DNA from 4 places in the Planococcus sp. MB-3u-03 genome. Region 1 is predicted to be linked to each of the others. Evidence: riboswitches for the same ligand, from Rfam matches in the RefSeq annotation. Region 1 holds a riboswitch; each other region holds the start of a gene.
The links. A riboswitch is a leader RNA that binds a small molecule or an ion and turns the genes downstream of it on or off. The one in region 1 is predicted to bind S-adenosylmethionine.

Region 1 (4,303 bases):
CGTTGCATCGGAACGTAATCCGTCATTTTCTTGCCACTGCTTTGGAACAAGCGATCGAAAATATGCGGCATCGTCAAAATCGACGGGCCCAAGTCAAAACCGAAGCCGTCCCGCTCTAAGCGGTTCACTTTCCCGCCGATATGCTCGTTCTTTTCATATAACGAAACCTCATAGCCTTTTTGCTGCAATGAAATCGCCGCCGACAAGCCCCCAAGCCCGCCTCCGATTACGATTACGGATTTCTTCGCTTTCCCCATATATGTACCGCCCCTTTTTAATGAAATATGTATCCTTCTTTTTTACGCTAAAACCGCCTGTACGGAGATTTCTTTAATGCCTTGCCATTGTCCTTGTTATTCCCTTCATAATAAGCTTAAAAACGCTGATTGTATAGTTTTTGTATAATCCTAGACAAACCGTTCATTCCAGGAATAAACAGGACATTGACAGGGAAAGTGGAATGGTATAGAAAGATGCAATACACAAGACAGGAGTCGATCACTATGGCTGGATTTTTACCGCATATATATGACACGGCCATGAAGCCGCTCGAGAAGACGCGCTTTGAAAAAATCCGCGCCGGACTGGTTCAAAAAGCGCAAGGTCGCGTGCTCGAAATCGGCTTCGGAACAGGTGCGAACTTCCGCTATTATCAAAATGCCGAACGGGTCGACGCCATCGAACCAAACCCGGAGATGAGTAAACAAGCCGGCAAACGCATCCGACAGTCGAAGACACCGATTCGCACGTACGAAGCAGTCGCTGAAAAACTGCCCTTTGCCGATGACAGCTTCGATACGGTCGTCGCGACCTTAGTATTCTGCACGATTCCAGACCCGGTCAAAGCGCTCGAAGAAATCTACCGCGTCAGCAAACCCGGCGCCCAGATCCTCATGTTCGAGCACGTCAAAATGGACCAACCGCTCATGGGCAAAACTCAGGAATCCTTGACACCCGTCTGGAAAAAGCTATGCGACGGCTGCCATTTGAACCGCGATACAATCGATTTGGTGAATCGCTCCCCTCTGGAAATTGTGAAGGTGGAATCCTATTACGGCGGACTATTTTTGACCATTGAGAGCCGGAAACCGTTGTGAATTGTAGCTGTCCCTGTGTACGGCACAATTATGACTATTTACCTGAAGGCATGAAAATACAGAAGGAATATTACTGATCCTGATTTGAAGGTATTTCTTATTCACTTATCCTGCATGGGGCACTACTCGAATTGTGTGGTGCACAGGGACAAAAAAATAATTCCCAATTTCCTTGCAATTGTCCGAAGATTGGTTTAATGTGAACAACATCAACCAGCAATTAACTTAATAGTCGATTTCTTATCAAGAGAGACGGAGGGATTTGGCCCTGTGAAGTCTCAGCAACCGCCCTATTTCAGGACAAGGTGCTAATTCCAATAGGCATAAGCCTAGAAGATAAGAAGAATGCTTTTCCAAAACGGGCTTTCTTCTTTTCGAAGAAAGCCCGTTTTTTTTATTTCCACCACCCACACTAAAAACAGAAAGAAGGAATTTCACATGACCCATTCAACTATTCAAACAAACCAAAAATTAACAACTGCCCCATTCAAGGCTGATCACGTCGGGAGCTTATTGCGCCCCGACAGCATTCACGAGGCGCGCAAGCAGTTCAAAGAAGGCACAATCACAGCGGAACAGCTGCGGGAAGTCGAGACGACGGAAATCAAGCGCATCGTCGACAAGCAAATCGAAGTCGGTTTCAAAGCAGTGACGGACGGCGAATTCCGCCGCACGTTCTGGCATACTGATTTCATGGCGCATATCAATGGCTTCGAAGGTTACACGCCGGAAAAAGGCTATCAGTTCAAAAACGTCGAAACGGAAGCTTATGACGTGCGCAATATCGGCAAGATTTCTTTTAATGAAAACCATCCATTTCTCAGTGATTTCATTGAATTCAAGGAAATCGTCGGCGGCCGCGCTGTGCCGAAATTGACGATTCCAAGCCCGAACCAATTTTTCAACCAAGGCATCCGCGATGAAGCCATCTATCCGGACTTGGAAGACTACGCGAAAGACGTCATTCAAACTTACCGCGACGCTTTCCAGGCATTTTATGATGCCGGCGCGCGCTATATCCAAATCGACGATGTCTATATCGCTGGCTTGTCATCTCCGGACATTCCGTTCAACGATGGAAAATACAATCGCGAGTATTTGATCGACTTGGCGCTTCGTGTCGCAAACGGCGTGCTGGAAGGCAAGCCGGAAGACCTCGCTGTGACGACTCACCTGTGTCGCGGCAATTATCAATCCGACTGGGCATTTGAAGGCAGCTACGCATTGATCGCGCCGACTTTGTTCGCCAAAGAAAAAGTCGACGGCTTCTTCCTTGAATACGACGACGACCGCTCCGGCAGCTTCCAGCCACTTGAGTACATTCCAAACGGTGGACCAAGAGTTGTGCTCGGCGTCTTCACTTCAAAAAATGGTGAACTTGAAGACAAAGAAGCGATCAAAGCACGCGTCGCAGAAGCCGCAGAACATGTGCCGCTCGAGCAGCTATGCATCAGCCCGCAATGCGGATTCGCTTCGACTCACCACGGCAATATCCTCACCGAAGAACAGCAATGGGACAAACTGCGGTACATCGTGGAAGTTTCTGAAGAGATCTTCGGAGAGTAAACGACAAAAGGCAAGCGCAAATTTGCGCTTGCCTTTTTATTTGGAATAATTGTGTGGTGCACAGGGACAATCTCCTGTCCGAAGCCACTCACACCGCGGTTTCGGCTACTCGAATTGTGTGCTGCACAGGGACAGCACTCACTACTACACAAAACGGTACACCGTCCGCGACTCAAACTCCTCCCCTGCCTTCAAAATCGCTGACGGGAAATGCGGATGATAGATGGAATCCGGCATGCCTTGCGTCTCGAGGCACAGCCCAAGTTGATTTTGAGCCGCCACGCCTTTGAATGAATACGGGCCGCCGATATGGTTGGCGGTGTACAAGACGACTGCCGGCTCTGTTGTTTCAACCTGCAAACTGCGCCCGCTTGCCTCGTCTTTAAGCTCGATCACAGGCTGGGCTTCTTTATCCAATAGGAACGGATGGTCATAGCCGCCGCCGACCAGTTCGATTTGAGGATGCAAAGAGTCTGTCCCTTCGCGGATGGTTCTGCCCTTGCGGAAATCAAACAGCGGATCTTCCTCTACCGGTACCAGTGTACCCGTCGGCAGCATGTCGCCGTTTAACTCCGCGTATTGGCTGCTTGGGATGGTCAGTTGATGTTCCACAATCGTCCGCTTGAAATCGCCGCTCAAATTGAAATAGGAATGGTTGGTGACATTCAGCAAGGTCGTCTTGTCGGAGTTTGTGGAATAGGAAATCGCCAGTTGATTGTCATCGTTTTTCACTATGTAGCGGACCGTCATCGTCAAGTTGCCGGGAAACCCTTCGTCCCCGTCCGGGCTGAAATGGGTGAATTCCACAATTGATTCATGTTCATTCTCGATCAATTCCGCTTTCCAGACGGCTGAGTGAAAGCCGCCGGGGCCGCCGTGCAAATGCTGGCCGTTGGAATTCTGGGCGAGCTGATAATCCGTTCCTTCTATTGTAAAAGCGCCTTTTTGAATGCGCCCGGCAAAACGGCCGACAATAGCGCCGAAATAATGCGTATTACTTCCGTATTCTTCCAATGTATCGAAGCCTAGCACGACATTCTCCAGCAAGCCATCTCGGTCTGGTGCCAGGATTTCCGTAATGATGCAGCCGTAGTCGAGACAGGATACCTGAAAGCCCTTGTTATTCGTCAATGTATAGCGCGTGATATCTTGGCCGTTGATCTGGCCGAATGCTTTTTTCGTAATTGCCATTTTGTTTATCTCCCTTCCAATCTTCTTATCATCTCAAACGACTCATTCACTTTATGTCAGTTCAAAAACGTCCACCAATAGCAGCGTCACTGCGCCGATTAACGTGGCGTCGTCGCCAAGCTTGGTAATCTCCACTTTTGTCTGGCTTGCCGATTGCGTCAATGCAGACGCGCGAATCGTTTCACGGATCGCCGGGAGTAGAAATTGCTGTGCTTTGGAAACACCGCCTCCGAGAATGATTTTTTCGGGATTGACTATATGGATCAGATTGGTCAGCCCGACACCTAGAGCGCTGCCGGCTTGTGACAGCACTTCGATGCATGCTTCATCACCGCCTAATGCCCGTTCAAAGACTTGCTCCGCAGTCAAAGATTCCGCTAGCTGTTCGTTGATTTTCCGCGAAATGGCCGGTCCGGCGACAAAGGTTTGCAAGCAGCCGCGGTTGCCGC
Region 2 (4,303 bases), 820 kb from region 1:
GCCCACCTCAACGATCGCCAGTACAAACGATGGCAGCAAAATATGGTGAAGCCATGCATCCGCCCCTTCCGCAAACGGCACATAACCGGCCACCGGAAAGATCGGCAGCGCGACGCCGAAGCCGAGCACCAATAGCGTCGCGAGCCAGAATTCCGGGACCGATACGCCGAACAAGGAAACCGATGTGAAAATCGGGTCCAAGACAGTCTTGCGCAACGCGACGATGAGGATCGCCACCGGAATGGCAATGACGAGCAAAATCACCGTCGACAGCGCCATCAAGCTGAAGGTCGGCCCGAAATTCTCGGCGATCAGCGAGGTCACCGATTGCGAAGAGTAAACGGAGGTTCCGAGATCCCCCGTGATGACTTGTGCAAACCAATTGAAGAATTGGACATAAAGCGCTTGGTCTAAGCCCAGTTCACGCTCCAAATCAGCAATCGCTTCCGGTGAACTGTCCTCCCCTAAAATGAGGAACGCCGGGTTGCCGGGAGTCAGATGCACGATCATAAAGACGATTACACTGACGACCAGCATGACGGGAATCACCGACAACAGCCGGCGAATCGTGTAGTTCAGCATTGCTTGTTCCCCCTTCTCCATAAAAGGAAGAAAATCGCCAGCATCGTTCCTGACGATTTTCTTCTCTTAGTTATCCTGTTTGATGGCTCGTCGTTAATTTGTTTTATACGTATTCCAGAAGCGCGGGCCATACCATTCGCTATAGTCGTGGATATCGGTTGTGCGCGCATTCAAGTTCGAGATGTTCGTCACTTTTTCAAACGGCAATTCTTCATACAGCGTTTCGTTCAAGCCGGCGAGGATCTGCTGTCGTTCTTCCTCGGATTCCGCTTGTGCCCACTGGGCGATTTGCTCCTGCCATTTCTCACTGTTATACCAGCCACTGCTGTTCGAATCCTGGCTCAACATGCCTGCCTGGTTCGGCGAGAAGAACGGGGACCATCCGACGACAACGAGATCCCAATTGGAAGCCTCTCCCCATTTCTCAAGGTATGTTGCCCATTCATAGGATTCCAGCTCGACCGCAAAGCCGGCTGCTTCAAGCTGCTGTTCAGCGATCTCGGCAATTTTCTTATAGTCGTTGGAATCGCTCGAGAAGATAATTTTGATCGGCTCGCCGTCGTAGCTGCTTTCTTCCAATAAGCGTTTCGCTTCATCCACATCGTAGGACAGGAAGCCGTCTGTGTTTTCTTCCGAATACAGGGCGGTTTGGTTCGGCGTGAACAAAGCGCCGTCCAATTCGTAAAATTCCTCGTTGCCGTATGTTGCTTTGGCAATCGCTTCTTTATCGAGTGCAGCGTTCAATGCCTGGCGTACTTGCAAGTCATCGAAAGGCGCTTCCGATTTATCCGGCGTCAACACCGTATAGCCGTTAGTGGCGGTGCCAGCTTCGATATTCGGCGTGCTTTCGATCACTTCGTACAAATCGAGCGGAACTTCATCGCCGAAATCGTAAAGTCCGGTTTTCAAGCCATTGACCACCACTTGAGGGTCTTTGACGATCTTGAAATGGACCGAATCCACATACGCTTTTTTCTCTCCCGTCAAACCGCTTGTCTCATCGGTTCTAGATGCATAGTCGTCGTATTTGGCCAAGACGATTTCATCGCCGCGCTTCCACGAATCAAACTGGAATGGCCCGGTGCCGATATACTGGTCATGGTCGAGCGGCTTTTCGCCGGCCGCTTCAGCGATTGCTTTCGGTAAGACGACTGCAGCCGATTTCGGGGCAGCCAAGTCAGAAAGCAGAGAACTGTATGCTTTGTTCAATTGAATGGTCAATTGCGAGCCGTCTGCTTCCACGGACTCCACGTGGTCGTTGGTGATCTTGCCGACAGATGACACTTTCAGCCAACGTTCGATGGACGCTTTGGCATCTTCTGCCGTTACTGGTTCCCCGTTATGGAAGCTTACGCCTTCACGCAAGGTAATTGTGTAGGTTTTTCCGTCTTCGCTCACTTCATAATCTTCAGCGAGCAACGGCACTGCTTCAAAATCCTGGTTTAAGGCAAACAAACCTTCATAAATATGCCAGCCGATTTTGCGTGCGGCACTTTCTCCCGTATACATCCAGTCCAGCGTGTTCGGATCTGCGCCGATCGCCACGTTCAGCTCCCCGCCTTCCACTGGTTCTGAATCTCCGTCAGCATTGGACGAACTCGCTTCGCCGCCGGAACAACCGGCCAAGCCGATAAGTGCAATTAAACTGATAAGTAAAAAGATGATATTTTTCACGATGTTCCTCCTTATGATTGAAAAAATGATGTTGCCTCGATTATGTATGCAACTGCCTAAAAGCCTATCCAAGTTCCCAGATTTTCAATGAAGCGTCGAAGTGTTGATGCGCCAATCTGCCGCTCAAGCTCCGACGGTATTTCGAAAACCATTTGTCCATTGAAGGCACCTCCTTCGCCAAAAAAATAATTTATCTTACCTGTTTACTTGGTTTTAACGTAATAAAAAAACCCCTTCTTCTTTTCGACAAGAAGAGGAGTGGTTTCGTACGTTCGATCGCCTCTCTTATCTCTGTACGCGCAGTACAAGGAATTAGCACAGTGCCGCGTTGCGGTCTGCTGCTTTGACGTCTCAGGGCCAGTCCCTCAGTCAATCTCGATAAGATGATTAAATTGTAAAGTTCATGTTACGGCCCTTGATCCGGCTTGTCAACATTATTTTGAAGAAATTGAATTTATTTACATGATGCTAAAATTCGATTTGGTTTACGCTTGCCCTCCAGCCGGCAAGACCTGCGCCTGTTCGATCCATTCAATGGATTTGGCGACGATGAAATCCAATTCATGGTCCATGGAAGCGATGTGATAGGAATTATGGAGTTCGTGCTTGAACGCGTAATCCGAACCGACCTTGCCGAGAATATAGTCGGTGTTGGCTGGCGGCACGACATGGTCTTCAAGCGACTGGAAACAAACGACCGGGCAGCGGACTTCGGCGAGCTTTGCGCGGACAGCATCCATATAGCCAAGCAATTGCTGATACGCTTTGACCGGTGCTTGCCCGTAAGTGATTTCCACCGCATCCGCTTTTTTGATATCGGGCGCATCTTCTGTAACGTAAGCATGGGCCGGGCGGCTGCGGTAAGTTTCAAACTGCGGGATGTCGATCGCCGGATTGATCAACGCGATGCCCTGGATTTCAGGATGGCGGCTGGCCAGATCCAAGCTCAAGGTGCCGCCCATCGATTGCCCGATGACAAAGACCGATGTGCACGCTTGTTTGAGTTCTAAATAAGCCTGCTCAACACTCTGGAACCAGTCTTCATAAGAAAATTGTTCCAACTCCTTGAAATGGGTGCCATGGCCCGGCAGCCGCGGACAGGAAACCGTATAGCCTTGTTCGCCGAGCGCTTCGCCTAATTCCCTGACGCTTTGCGGCGTGCCGAGAAACCCGTGGCACAATAGGATGCCGGTGCTGCCGCCTTTCAGAAAGAAGGCTTCCGCCCCTTGGATGACAGGATATTGTTCGTTCATGCAATCCCTCCTTCAGCTGTTTAAAAATCAGGAGGCCCACTAGCTGCCCCTAATGTGAAGTAATGCGAAAAAAGCTTATTCACATTAGACTATATTCAAAACCTACTTGTCAACTAGGTTTTATAAAATGAACGATCACCCGCACCAGGCGCTGCCTTAAACTTCCGAAGCTTTCCCTTGGCGCGCCCACGAGGCGATCGCTGCAATATCATCGGGAGTCGTGCTGCAACAGCCGCCGATGATATCTGCTCCTGCTTTATGCCAGGCTTTCGAATTGGCTGAAAACGCACCAACTGACGGTTCTTCGCTCCAGGTTTTGCTTACCGGGTCGTAAGTGGCGCCGGAATTTGGATAGACGATGACCGGTTTGGAAGATGCGCTTTTCACTTCCTGGATCAAGGATTCGATAAACTGCGGAGCTGTGCAATTAATGCCGATTGCCGCCACTTGCGATTGCTGCTCGAGCCATTTTGCACAATCCGCGATCCGCTCCCCATCACTGATATGGAACTCATCTTTCGCACTGAATGTAAACCAGGCAGACACCTGCGGAAATTCTTCCAGCACGCTCACAATCGCTTTCGCTTCCGCAAGGCACGGCAAAGTTTCGCACGCCAAAATATCCGCTCCTGCTTCCACCAGCACCCGGATTCGCTCTCTATGAAATGCGGCCAATTGCTCTTCGCCAATCGCATAGCCGCCGCGGTATTCAGACCCGTCCGATAAAAATGCGCCGTACGGGCCGACTGATGCCGCCACTAAAGGCTTCGGCCTGTCCGAGCGATCCGCTGCAG
Region 3 (4,303 bases), 190 kb from region 1:
AGTCGATGACGAGCGGCACTTTCACTTTTTTGACGACTTCCTGCATGAATGCCGCCATATCTTCAAGTTCTTCGCGGTCCGGGTTCGCCAGGCAAATATCGATGACGTGCGCCCCGTTCTTCACTTGGGCGCGGGCAATTTCCGCCGCTTCCTCGAATTTCCCTTCGATAATGAGCCGCTTGAATTTGCGCGAGCCGATGACATTCGTGCGTTCGCCGACAAACAGCGGGCGCATCGAATCGTCGTATTCAAGCACTTCAATGCCGGACACCGCATGGCCATGGCTCGTTTCATTGCGCTCGCGCGGAGCCAGCCCGTCGACCGCTTCACGCACCGCCGCAATATGTGCTGGTGTCGTGCCGCAACAGCCGCCGACGACATTGAGCCAGCCTTTTTCAGCAAAGCCGCGCAATTTTTTCGATAAGGATTCTGGCGTTTCGTGGTAATGCCCTTCCTCGTCCGGCAGACCGGCGTTCGGGTAGCAGCTGACATAGCCTGTCGACAGTTCAGACAGCGAACGCAAATGATCGGTCATGAATTCCGGCCCTGTCGCACAGTTCAAACCGACAGAAAGCGGCTTGATATGTTCGATCGACACGTAAAAGGCTTCAATCGTCTGTCCCGCAAGCGTTGTGCCCATCGGTTCGATCGTCCCTGAAATCATCACCGGCAATTCCACTCCGGTTTCTTCAAAGGCATCGCGTATCGCAATCGTCGCCGCTTTGACATTGAGCATATCCTGGCTCGTCTCCAGCAATAATAGATCCGCGCCGCCTTCGATCAAGGCTTTCGCCTGCACCTGGAAATCGGTTTTTAATTCGTCGAATGTAATGCCGCCCGTTACCGACAAAGTTTTCGTCGTCGGGCCGAGTGCACCCGCAACAAAGCGCGGCCATTCCGGCGTCGAATATTTCGCTTGGCTGATTTTGGCGATTTCGACCGCTTTTTATTGATTTCCGCTGCACGATGGCCGAGCCCGTATTCATCCAAAACGACTGGCGTGCCGCCGAATGTGTTCGTGCAGATGATGTCTGCGCCCGCTTCCAAATAAGCGTCGTGCACCCCTTCAAGCACATCGGGACGGATAATATTCAAGTATTCGTTGCAGCCGTCGTACTCCTCGCCGCCGAAATCTTCCGCGGATAGGTCCGCATTTTGGATCATCGTCCCCATTGCACCGTCGATGATAAGGATGCGTTTTTCGAGTTGCTGTTCAATTAGATGTTTAGGCATAGGCACGATCGCTCGCTTTCTTTAAATCTAGTTGTCGGATGTGGCGAATCAATTCCACCGTCATGTCGTAGCGTACAAATGGCGTGATCAAATAAATGCCGTTGAACAGTTCCGCTGCGGTATCGATCAATTCTTTCGCGATCTGGATGCCTTCCGCCGTCGCTTTTTCCTTGTCTTCGCCGCAAGCCCGCATGCGGTCAAGTGCCTCTTCCGACAATTTGATGCCCGGCACTTCGTTATGCAGGAAATCGGCGCTGCGTATGCTCGTCAGCGGCATGACCCCAAGGAAAATCGGCGTGTCCAAATGCTTTGTCGCCTCGTGGATCTCGATGATTTTCTCTTTCGTATAAACTGGTTGTGAAATGAAATAATCTGCCCCGGCTTCAATTTTCTTCTCGAGCCTTGCTACAGCCCGCTCCACGACGCGAACGTTCGGGTTGAACGCGGCGGCGACAGAGAAATTCGCTTTTTTCCGCAATGGTTTCCCGGAGAATGAAATGCCTTCGTTGAGTTTTTTGATGAGCTGGATCAATTCCATGCTCGATACATCATAGACGCTTGTCGCGCCCGGGAAATCGCCAACTTTTGTCGGATCGCCCGTGACGGCAAGTATGTCGTGGATGCCGAGTGCATTCAGTCCCATAATATGCGATTGCAGGCCGATCAGGTTGCGGTCTCTGCAGGTGATATGCGCTAGAGGTCTGACGTCTTGCTTACGCTTGATGATCGAGCCCATCGCCATATTGCTGATGCGCGGAGAGGCGAGTGAATTATCGGCCATCGTGATGGCGTCAATGCCTTCTGCATCCAATGCTTTTGAACCTTCGAGGAATTTATCGATATCCAAATGGCGCGGCGTATCGAGTTCGACGATGATCGTCCGTTCGGTTTTCGCTTTTTCGTGTAAAGGCTTGTCTTTCAAGGCTTCTGCTTCGCGGATGACGATCGGTTTTTTCTCTTCGACTTTCTTTTCGGTAATCGGCTGCAGATGGCCGATGCGTTTTTTCACCGCTTCGATATGCTTCGGCGTCGTGCCGCAGCAGCCGCCAATCAACCGGACGCCTTCTTCACGCAAAAGCAATGCCGCACGGCCGAAATAATCGGCTTCCGATTCATAGACGATGCGCCCGTCTTCGATATCCAAAAGCGAAGCGTTCGGGTAAGCCGACAAAAAGGCTTTTTCCGGAAGTTCGACGCCTTCGAACGCTTGGATCGTATGGTGCGGTCCAAGGCGGCAGTTGACGCCGACAATTTCCGCACCGAGCGCGTCGAGACGTTTCAATCCTTCGTTCAAGCTCATGCCGTTTTGCAAGATGCCGGGTTCGTGCATCGATAATTGCGCGATGAGCGGGGCGTCGGTCAGTTTCTTCAGATGGCTGACGGTCGCCGCCAGTTCCTCGAAATCGTAATAAGTTTCCAGCAATAAGCCGTCCGGATTGCCGGACAATAGATGCTGGGCTTGCTGGTCGACCATGGCGACGATCTCATCCAAAGTCGCATCGCTTTTGCGGATGCCTCGGATGCCGCCGATCGTGCCGACGACAAACTGTCCGCCGTCTTTTGCGGCTTTATTGGCGATGGCGATCGCTGCTTTATTGATCGCTTCGGTCTGTTCTTCGAGCCCGTAGCGCGCCAGTTTATGGGCGTTCGCCCCGTATGTGTTCGTTTGGATGATATCCGCCCCGGCTGCGATATAATCGCGGTGGATCTTCTCGATCACTTCCGGTCGCTGGATGTTCAATTCCTCGTTGCAGTATTCGATGCCGTAGGAGTACAACAGCGTTCCCATGGCGCCGTCCGCCGTCAGCATTCGTTTTTTCAGTTCATCTAATAACATGATTGGTCCTCCTCCGTCTATTTTGCCGTGCAGCTGCGGACGCATCGATATGAAACAAAAAAAGCCTTCCATGAAAAAGAAGGCTTTACGATATCGGACTCGTTCCTTTTCATCTGCCAGGCGCATGCCTGCTGGAATTAGCACCTGACCGCTAGCGGCTGGTTGCTGAAGCGTCATCGGGCCAGTCCCTCGACTTCTCTAGATAAGAATTCACTATGCAGTTTTTAGTATTCCCACATGATACCCCCTGTGGTGATTTGGGTCAAGGTGATTCATCAAAAAACAAAGAACTTTCTGTTACATTTCTGACTTGCTCACCAGGCATCCGGAACACGCGGATTGAATTTAGCGGCTTCGACGGTGAACTTATACCAAGTGAACGCTTGGCCGTCGATGATCCAAGTGATGTCGATGCGCCGTGGGATTTCGATGCCTTCGACTTCCTGCCATTCATGCACTTCCGCAATGCACGGCAAGCGCTTCGCATCTTCGCCAACATCTTTATAGCGCATCGCGCGCGCCCGCTTCATGCGCCCTTTTTCATCAAATTCAAAGGTCACATTGGCAGTCGACCCGTTATAAGTCATTTCCGCTTCCACAGAACGTTCGTTGCTGTTCAAAAACCGCACGTACGGGCTGAACACCAGTCCCGGCAGCCAGGCCATCTCCATTAAAAAGCGCTGCAAGGCCGATTCATCGAGCTTGCCGTCCGGAATCGCGCGGTTGATCGGCACAAGCCCCGCGAAGCGGATACGCATCCCCGCGCGGCCATTGCGGAAACTATCGGATCCGGTTACGAACAAGCCATCCACTTTCATACGCGCTTTCCAATAGAACGACGGCGGTTCGACAAAGCTGTATTGTTCGGCAGTCGATTCCGTCCATTCTTCCTGATCGGGTTTGGTCTTCATCCAGCCTACTTGCTTTACATAGACGCCCATCACCTGTTCACGGCCGACCGCGCCGATCGTCTCCAGCCACTTGGCGATCGGTTTCGGGAGATTTTCCGTTCTTGCCTCTTCCACTTCCCCGGCGTGCCGGACTTCCGGCCACGTCGGCTTGACGAGCCGCGTCATGTCTTTGTATTTTCGGTAAGCTCCGTATGCCCCAAGCGATGTCAATGCTAAAACCGGCCATCTGCGTTTCATGCCTCATACCCCTCTCCGATTTTGCTGCGCACTTTGTTCCTTGCTATTCTCTTTCGACACGGCATTTATTTTCCCTGCTGGGCGC
Region 4 (4,303 bases), 1.6 Mb from region 1:
TCTGCCTCTAGCGAATAATCGACGACCGCAAAGCTATTGTTCAGTTGAAAAGCCGGAAGCGGCCATTCAGCCAGTGGAGAGCGTGTCATCGTTCGACCCCTTTCCTGTGCGGATCCATTCGCGGAGCGCCCCGAGTTCTCGGACGACGACCGCTCCTTTTATGTGCAAATCCGCAAAGCTCGACAAGGTGGCGGCCCTGCCGCCAATCAGGACGGCTGGATTTGAGTCCACCTTAGAGAAAGCTTCGGCGTAGGTTTTCAAAACCGGCAAGCGGTGTGCAAGTGCACCCGACAATGCAACAACATCGGGCTGCCAGTCACCGGCCAATTCGAGCGCTGAATCGAGCGGCAAATTCGGCCCCATATAACGGACATCATAGCCCTCTTCACGGAACATCGCCGCGACCATCTTGAGCCCGATATAATGCTCTTCGCCTTCCGGGCCAAAAATCATCGCTTTTTTGCGGCCATCCTTATCTTTATTGCGCAGCTCCGTAGCGGACAATACAAAATCGCAAACAGCGGTTGCTAAATGCTCTTCCGCAACCGAAATCTCATTTTGTTCCCATAATTCTCCGATGCGGTACATCGCCGGCGTCAAAATTTCGCCGTAGAGCTGTTCATGTGAATGGCTTTCCAGGAAATCCTGGACGTATTTCAAAGCTTCCTCTTCCTGCCCTTGCAGGAAAAGATCCGAAAGCTGTGTTGACTCGTTCATTTGATCAGCCCCTTTTATGTGGAGGGAGCTCCAATAACCGGACTGCGCGATCGAGGCAGCCCCGCATGAAATCTCCTTGCGTTGTTTCGGTATAGCGCGGCACAATTTCGATAAGCCGCTGAAAATTATCGATGATGAGCGCAGTTTCGACATTGCGGCTCACGAGCACCGTTTCGAGCCAGAGTGCATAGTCTAGAAAGGATTGCTCGCTTTGCAGCTCCCACGCGGTTTCGAGGTAATCCAAGTGGTGATGATTGTCTTTAACGGTATGTTCATATCCCTTATCGCCGAAACGTTCCCATAAATTCGGGTACGCTTCGTATATACCGTCTGCCGTGTCGGTCGCGATTTGCTGTTTTTGTTCCTGGTTCATTCGGCCACCACTTCGTATTGATGGACTTTCGGGACGATGCCCGCGAGTTCCTGGTCTGGATAATTCTTCTCCAAATCATGGATCTCCTTGAACTCCTGGCTCTTGACCCAGTTCATATAGGCCTGTTTGGATTGCCATTCCAAGTGGACGGTCAGTTCATGGCGCTTTTTCGTGTTTTGGATCAGCCGGAATGAAGTGAAGCCTTCCGCCTGGTCTACACGGCGCGATCGTTTTCGGTATATTTCTATGACGTCTTGCACCTTGTCTTCCGGCACAATGACGGTCGATGTGACGATGTACATAATTCAGAACCCCTTTGCAACTGGCTTTGTATAAGCCGTGCATGATAAAAGTATACCTCAGCATACCATTTCAGCTTCCGAAATAAAAGCGAGCGCCTTCGGGACATTTACAAGAGTATTTTCAATATTCCGCTTGTATTTCGAAAGTAATTGTTGTATGATGGAAAACATCAACCAACCACAACTATATAAAATGATTCTTATCGAGAGAGATGGAGGGATTTGGCCCTGTGAAGTCTCAGCAACCGGACTTATATGTCACGGTGCTAATTCCAATAGGTGCAACCTAGTAGATGAGAAGATAGCATATACGGCAGGGGCTTTCTTCTTATCATAGAAGAAAGCCCCTGCTTTTTGATTTGAAAGGATGAGGATCATGACACAACATAGCCTAGAAACACGCCTGGTTCAACTCGGCAACCGCAGCGACCCGCGCACAGGGGCGGTCAATCCCCCGATTTATCTTTCTACCGCCTACGAACATGAAGGCCTTGGCAAATCCACAGGCTATGATTATACGCGGACGAAAAATCCAACCCGCCAGCTTCTTGAAGAAGGGATCGCAAACTTAGAAGGCGGCGACGCAGGCTTTGCGTGCAGCTCTGGAATGGCCGCGATCCAGCTGGTCCTTTCCCTGTTCCGCCCGAACGATGAGATTTTGCTTCCTGAAGATATTTACGGCGGTACTTACCGTCTGCTGGAACAATATGAGGAAAAATACCATATCCGTCCCGTATACGATCCCTTCGTCGATCCGAAAACGGCCGAAGCGAAAATCACTGACAATACAAAAGCGATTTTCATTGAAACGCCGACCAACCCGTTGATGCAGGAGATCGATTTGGAATTGTATGCACAACTGGCCAAGCGCCACAATCTTTTACTGATCGTCGACAATACCTTTTTGACCCCTTTCTTGCAGCAGCCGCTCAAAATCGGCGCCGATATCGTACTCCATAGCGCGACCAAATACATTGGGGGCCATAACGATGTGCTTGCTGGGCTAGTCGCCGCAAAAGGCGAGGAGTTATGCGCGCAGCTTTTCAACGCCCATAACTCAGCGGGCGCTGTACTTTCCCGCTTGATTCCTGGCTGTTGATCCGCGGCTTGAAAACCTTGCCGCTGCGCATGCGCCAACACGAAGCGAATGCCAAAGAACTCTCCCGCTTCCTTGAAACTCAAGAGACCGTGACAGACGTACTATACCCTGGAAAAGGCGGCATGCTGTCGTTCCGCCTGCGCGAAGAACAATGGGTCGGGGAATTCCTCGAGAGCCTGTCGCTCATCACATTCGCAGAGAGCCTCGGCGGCGTGGAAAGTTTCATCACGTATCCCGCGACCCAGACCCATGCCGATATGCCGGTTGCAGAACGCACGGCACGCGGCGTCTGTAACCGCCTGCTCCGCTTCTCTGTAGGCGTCGAGCAGGCAGAAGATTTGATCGCTGATTTGTCACAAGCCTTGGCCAAACTGGAAAAGGAGGTCGTTTCCCATGAGTGAACGACGCGAGACGAAATTGATCCATTCAGCAGGCATCGATCCATTAACAGGCGCAGTCAATGTGCCGATCTATTTATCATCGACTTTCCATCAGGAAAGCATCGATTCGTTCGGGCCGTTTGATTACAGCCGCTCCGGCAACCCGACGCGCAAATCGCTTGAAGAAACGATCGCCAAACTTGAAGGCGGCGCGCGGGGCTTGGCCTTTTCTTCCGGCATGGCAGCCATCTCATCGGCCTTCATGCTGTTGAAAGCCGGCGACCATGTGCTGGTCTCGGAAGACGTTTACGGCGGCACTTATCGCTTCATTACGGAAGTGCTGGAAAAATTCAAAGTCGATTATACATTCGTCGACATGACCGACCTTGGCGAAGTGGCCGCAGCGTTCCAGCCGAACACGAAAGTGGTCTACATTGAAACGCCTTCCAATCCCGTCATGAAAATCACCGATATTGAAATGGCTGCGAAACTGGCGAAAGCAAACGACGCCATGACTTTCGTCGACAATACTTTTATGACGCCGCTTTACCAAAACCCGCTTGAACTCGGCGCGGATATCGTGCTCCACAGCGCGACGAAGTTCCTGTCTGGCCATAGTGACATCACGGCCGGCCTTGCGGTGACAAAAGATGCCGGCCTCGGCGAACAATTGGCATTCATCCAAAATACATTCGGATCTGTGCTCGGCGCACAGGATTCCTATACATTGATCCAAGGCATCAAAACGCTCGGCGCCCGCACAAAACAATCCGGCGAGACGACCGCCCGCATCGCCGAGTATCTGCATAGGCACCCGCTTGTCGAAGAAGTCTATTATCCCGGCTTCTCATTCCATCCCGGAAATCCGATCCATAGCCGCCAAGCAAGCCACGCAGGCTGTGTGTTGTCATTCCGCCTGGCGGATAAGGACGCCGCCCGCATTCTCGTAGATGCTTTGGAAATCCCTGTGTTCGCCGTCAGCCTCGGCGCCGTCGAATCGATCTTGTCCTATCCGGCCACGATGTCCCATGCCGCAATGCCGCCCGCTGAACGCGAAAAGCGCGGCATCACCGATGGGCTTCTGCGCTTTTCCGCAGGACTCGAGCATCCCGATGACTTGATCAACGACTTCAGCCAGGCACTCGAAAAAATTGCGATCGCCAAAGGGCTCAGCGTCGCCGATTAATTTTGTTCATTCAAAAAGACCGTCCGACTCGTCATCAAGCTGATGGGTCGGACGGTCTTTTTTCATGCCTTTGCATCCTACCGCCACTAAACCTAAGAAAGCCTGAATTCCAGGGGGAGGGAATTCAGGCTTTCTTCTATTTATTATAAGACAATCTGCTGGGCAGGCTCTTTGAGCGATACTTTGGCAACGCCCGTTTCTTCGGCAGCCCTAGCGACTGCTTCGGCGACCGCCTGTGCCACACGC

Region 2: another riboswitch for S-adenosylmethionine. It lies ahead of CW734_RS17760 (ABC transporter substrate-binding protein); the one in region 1 lies ahead of CW734_RS04960 (5-methyltetrahydropteroyltriglutamate--homocysteine S-methyltransferase).
Region 3: another riboswitch for S-adenosylmethionine. It lies ahead of CW734_RS04120 (bifunctional homocysteine S-methyltransferase/methylenetetrahydrofolate reductase); the one in region 1 lies ahead of CW734_RS04960 (5-methyltetrahydropteroyltriglutamate--homocysteine S-methyltransferase).
Region 4: another riboswitch for S-adenosylmethionine. It lies ahead of CW734_RS12840 (methionine biosynthesis PLP-dependent protein); the one in region 1 lies ahead of CW734_RS04960 (5-methyltetrahydropteroyltriglutamate--homocysteine S-methyltransferase).

The regions. Positions count from the first base shown of each region.
Region 1 covers NZ_CP025135.1:741,178-745,480, reverse strand. Annotated here, with positions in the region: gene CW734_RS04970 (phytoene desaturase family protein) at 1-257, opposite strand, end outside; gene CW734_RS04965 (class I SAM-dependent methyltransferase) at 504-1,097, shown strand; SAM riboswitch class I at 1,335-1,440, shown strand; gene CW734_RS04960 (5-methyltetrahydropteroyltriglutamate--homocysteine S-methyltransferase) at 1,536-2,663, shown strand; gene CW734_RS04955 (aldose epimerase family protein) at 2,808-3,854, opposite strand; gene CW734_RS04950 (ROK family transcriptional regulator) at 3,906-4,303, opposite strand, start outside.
Region 2 covers NZ_CP025135.1:3,303,163-3,307,465, forward strand. Annotated here, with positions in the region: gene CW734_RS17755 (ABC transporter permease) at 1-582, opposite strand, end outside; gene CW734_RS17760 (ABC transporter substrate-binding protein) at 676-2,256, opposite strand; SAM riboswitch class I at 2,539-2,641, opposite strand; gene CW734_RS17765 (alpha/beta hydrolase) at 2,742-3,509, opposite strand; gene mmuM (homocysteine S-methyltransferase) at 3,666-4,303, opposite strand, start outside.
Region 3 covers NZ_CP025135.1:555,460-559,762, reverse strand. Annotated here, with positions in the region: partial or broken gene metH (methionine synthase) at 1-1,233, opposite strand, end outside; gene CW734_RS04120 (bifunctional homocysteine S-methyltransferase/methylenetetrahydrofolate reductase) at 1,226-3,073, opposite strand; SAM riboswitch class I at 3,177-3,279, opposite strand; gene CW734_RS04115 (DUF6920 family protein) at 3,385-4,218, opposite strand.
Region 4 covers NZ_CP025135.1:2,294,591-2,298,893, forward strand. Annotated here, with positions in the region: gene CW734_RS12820 (STAS domain-containing protein) at 1-89, opposite strand, end outside; gene CW734_RS12825 (cobalamin B12-binding domain-containing protein) at 67-717, opposite strand; gene CW734_RS12830 (hypothetical protein) at 722-1,090, opposite strand; gene CW734_RS12835 (antibiotic biosynthesis monooxygenase family protein) at 1,087-1,392, opposite strand; SAM riboswitch class I at 1,590-1,692, shown strand; partial or broken gene CW734_RS12840 (methionine biosynthesis PLP-dependent protein) at 1,769-2,892, shown strand; gene CW734_RS12845 (aminotransferase class I/II-fold pyridoxal phosphate-dependent enzyme) at 2,885-4,057, shown strand; gene CW734_RS12850 (NADP-dependent malic enzyme) at 4,201-4,303, opposite strand, start outside.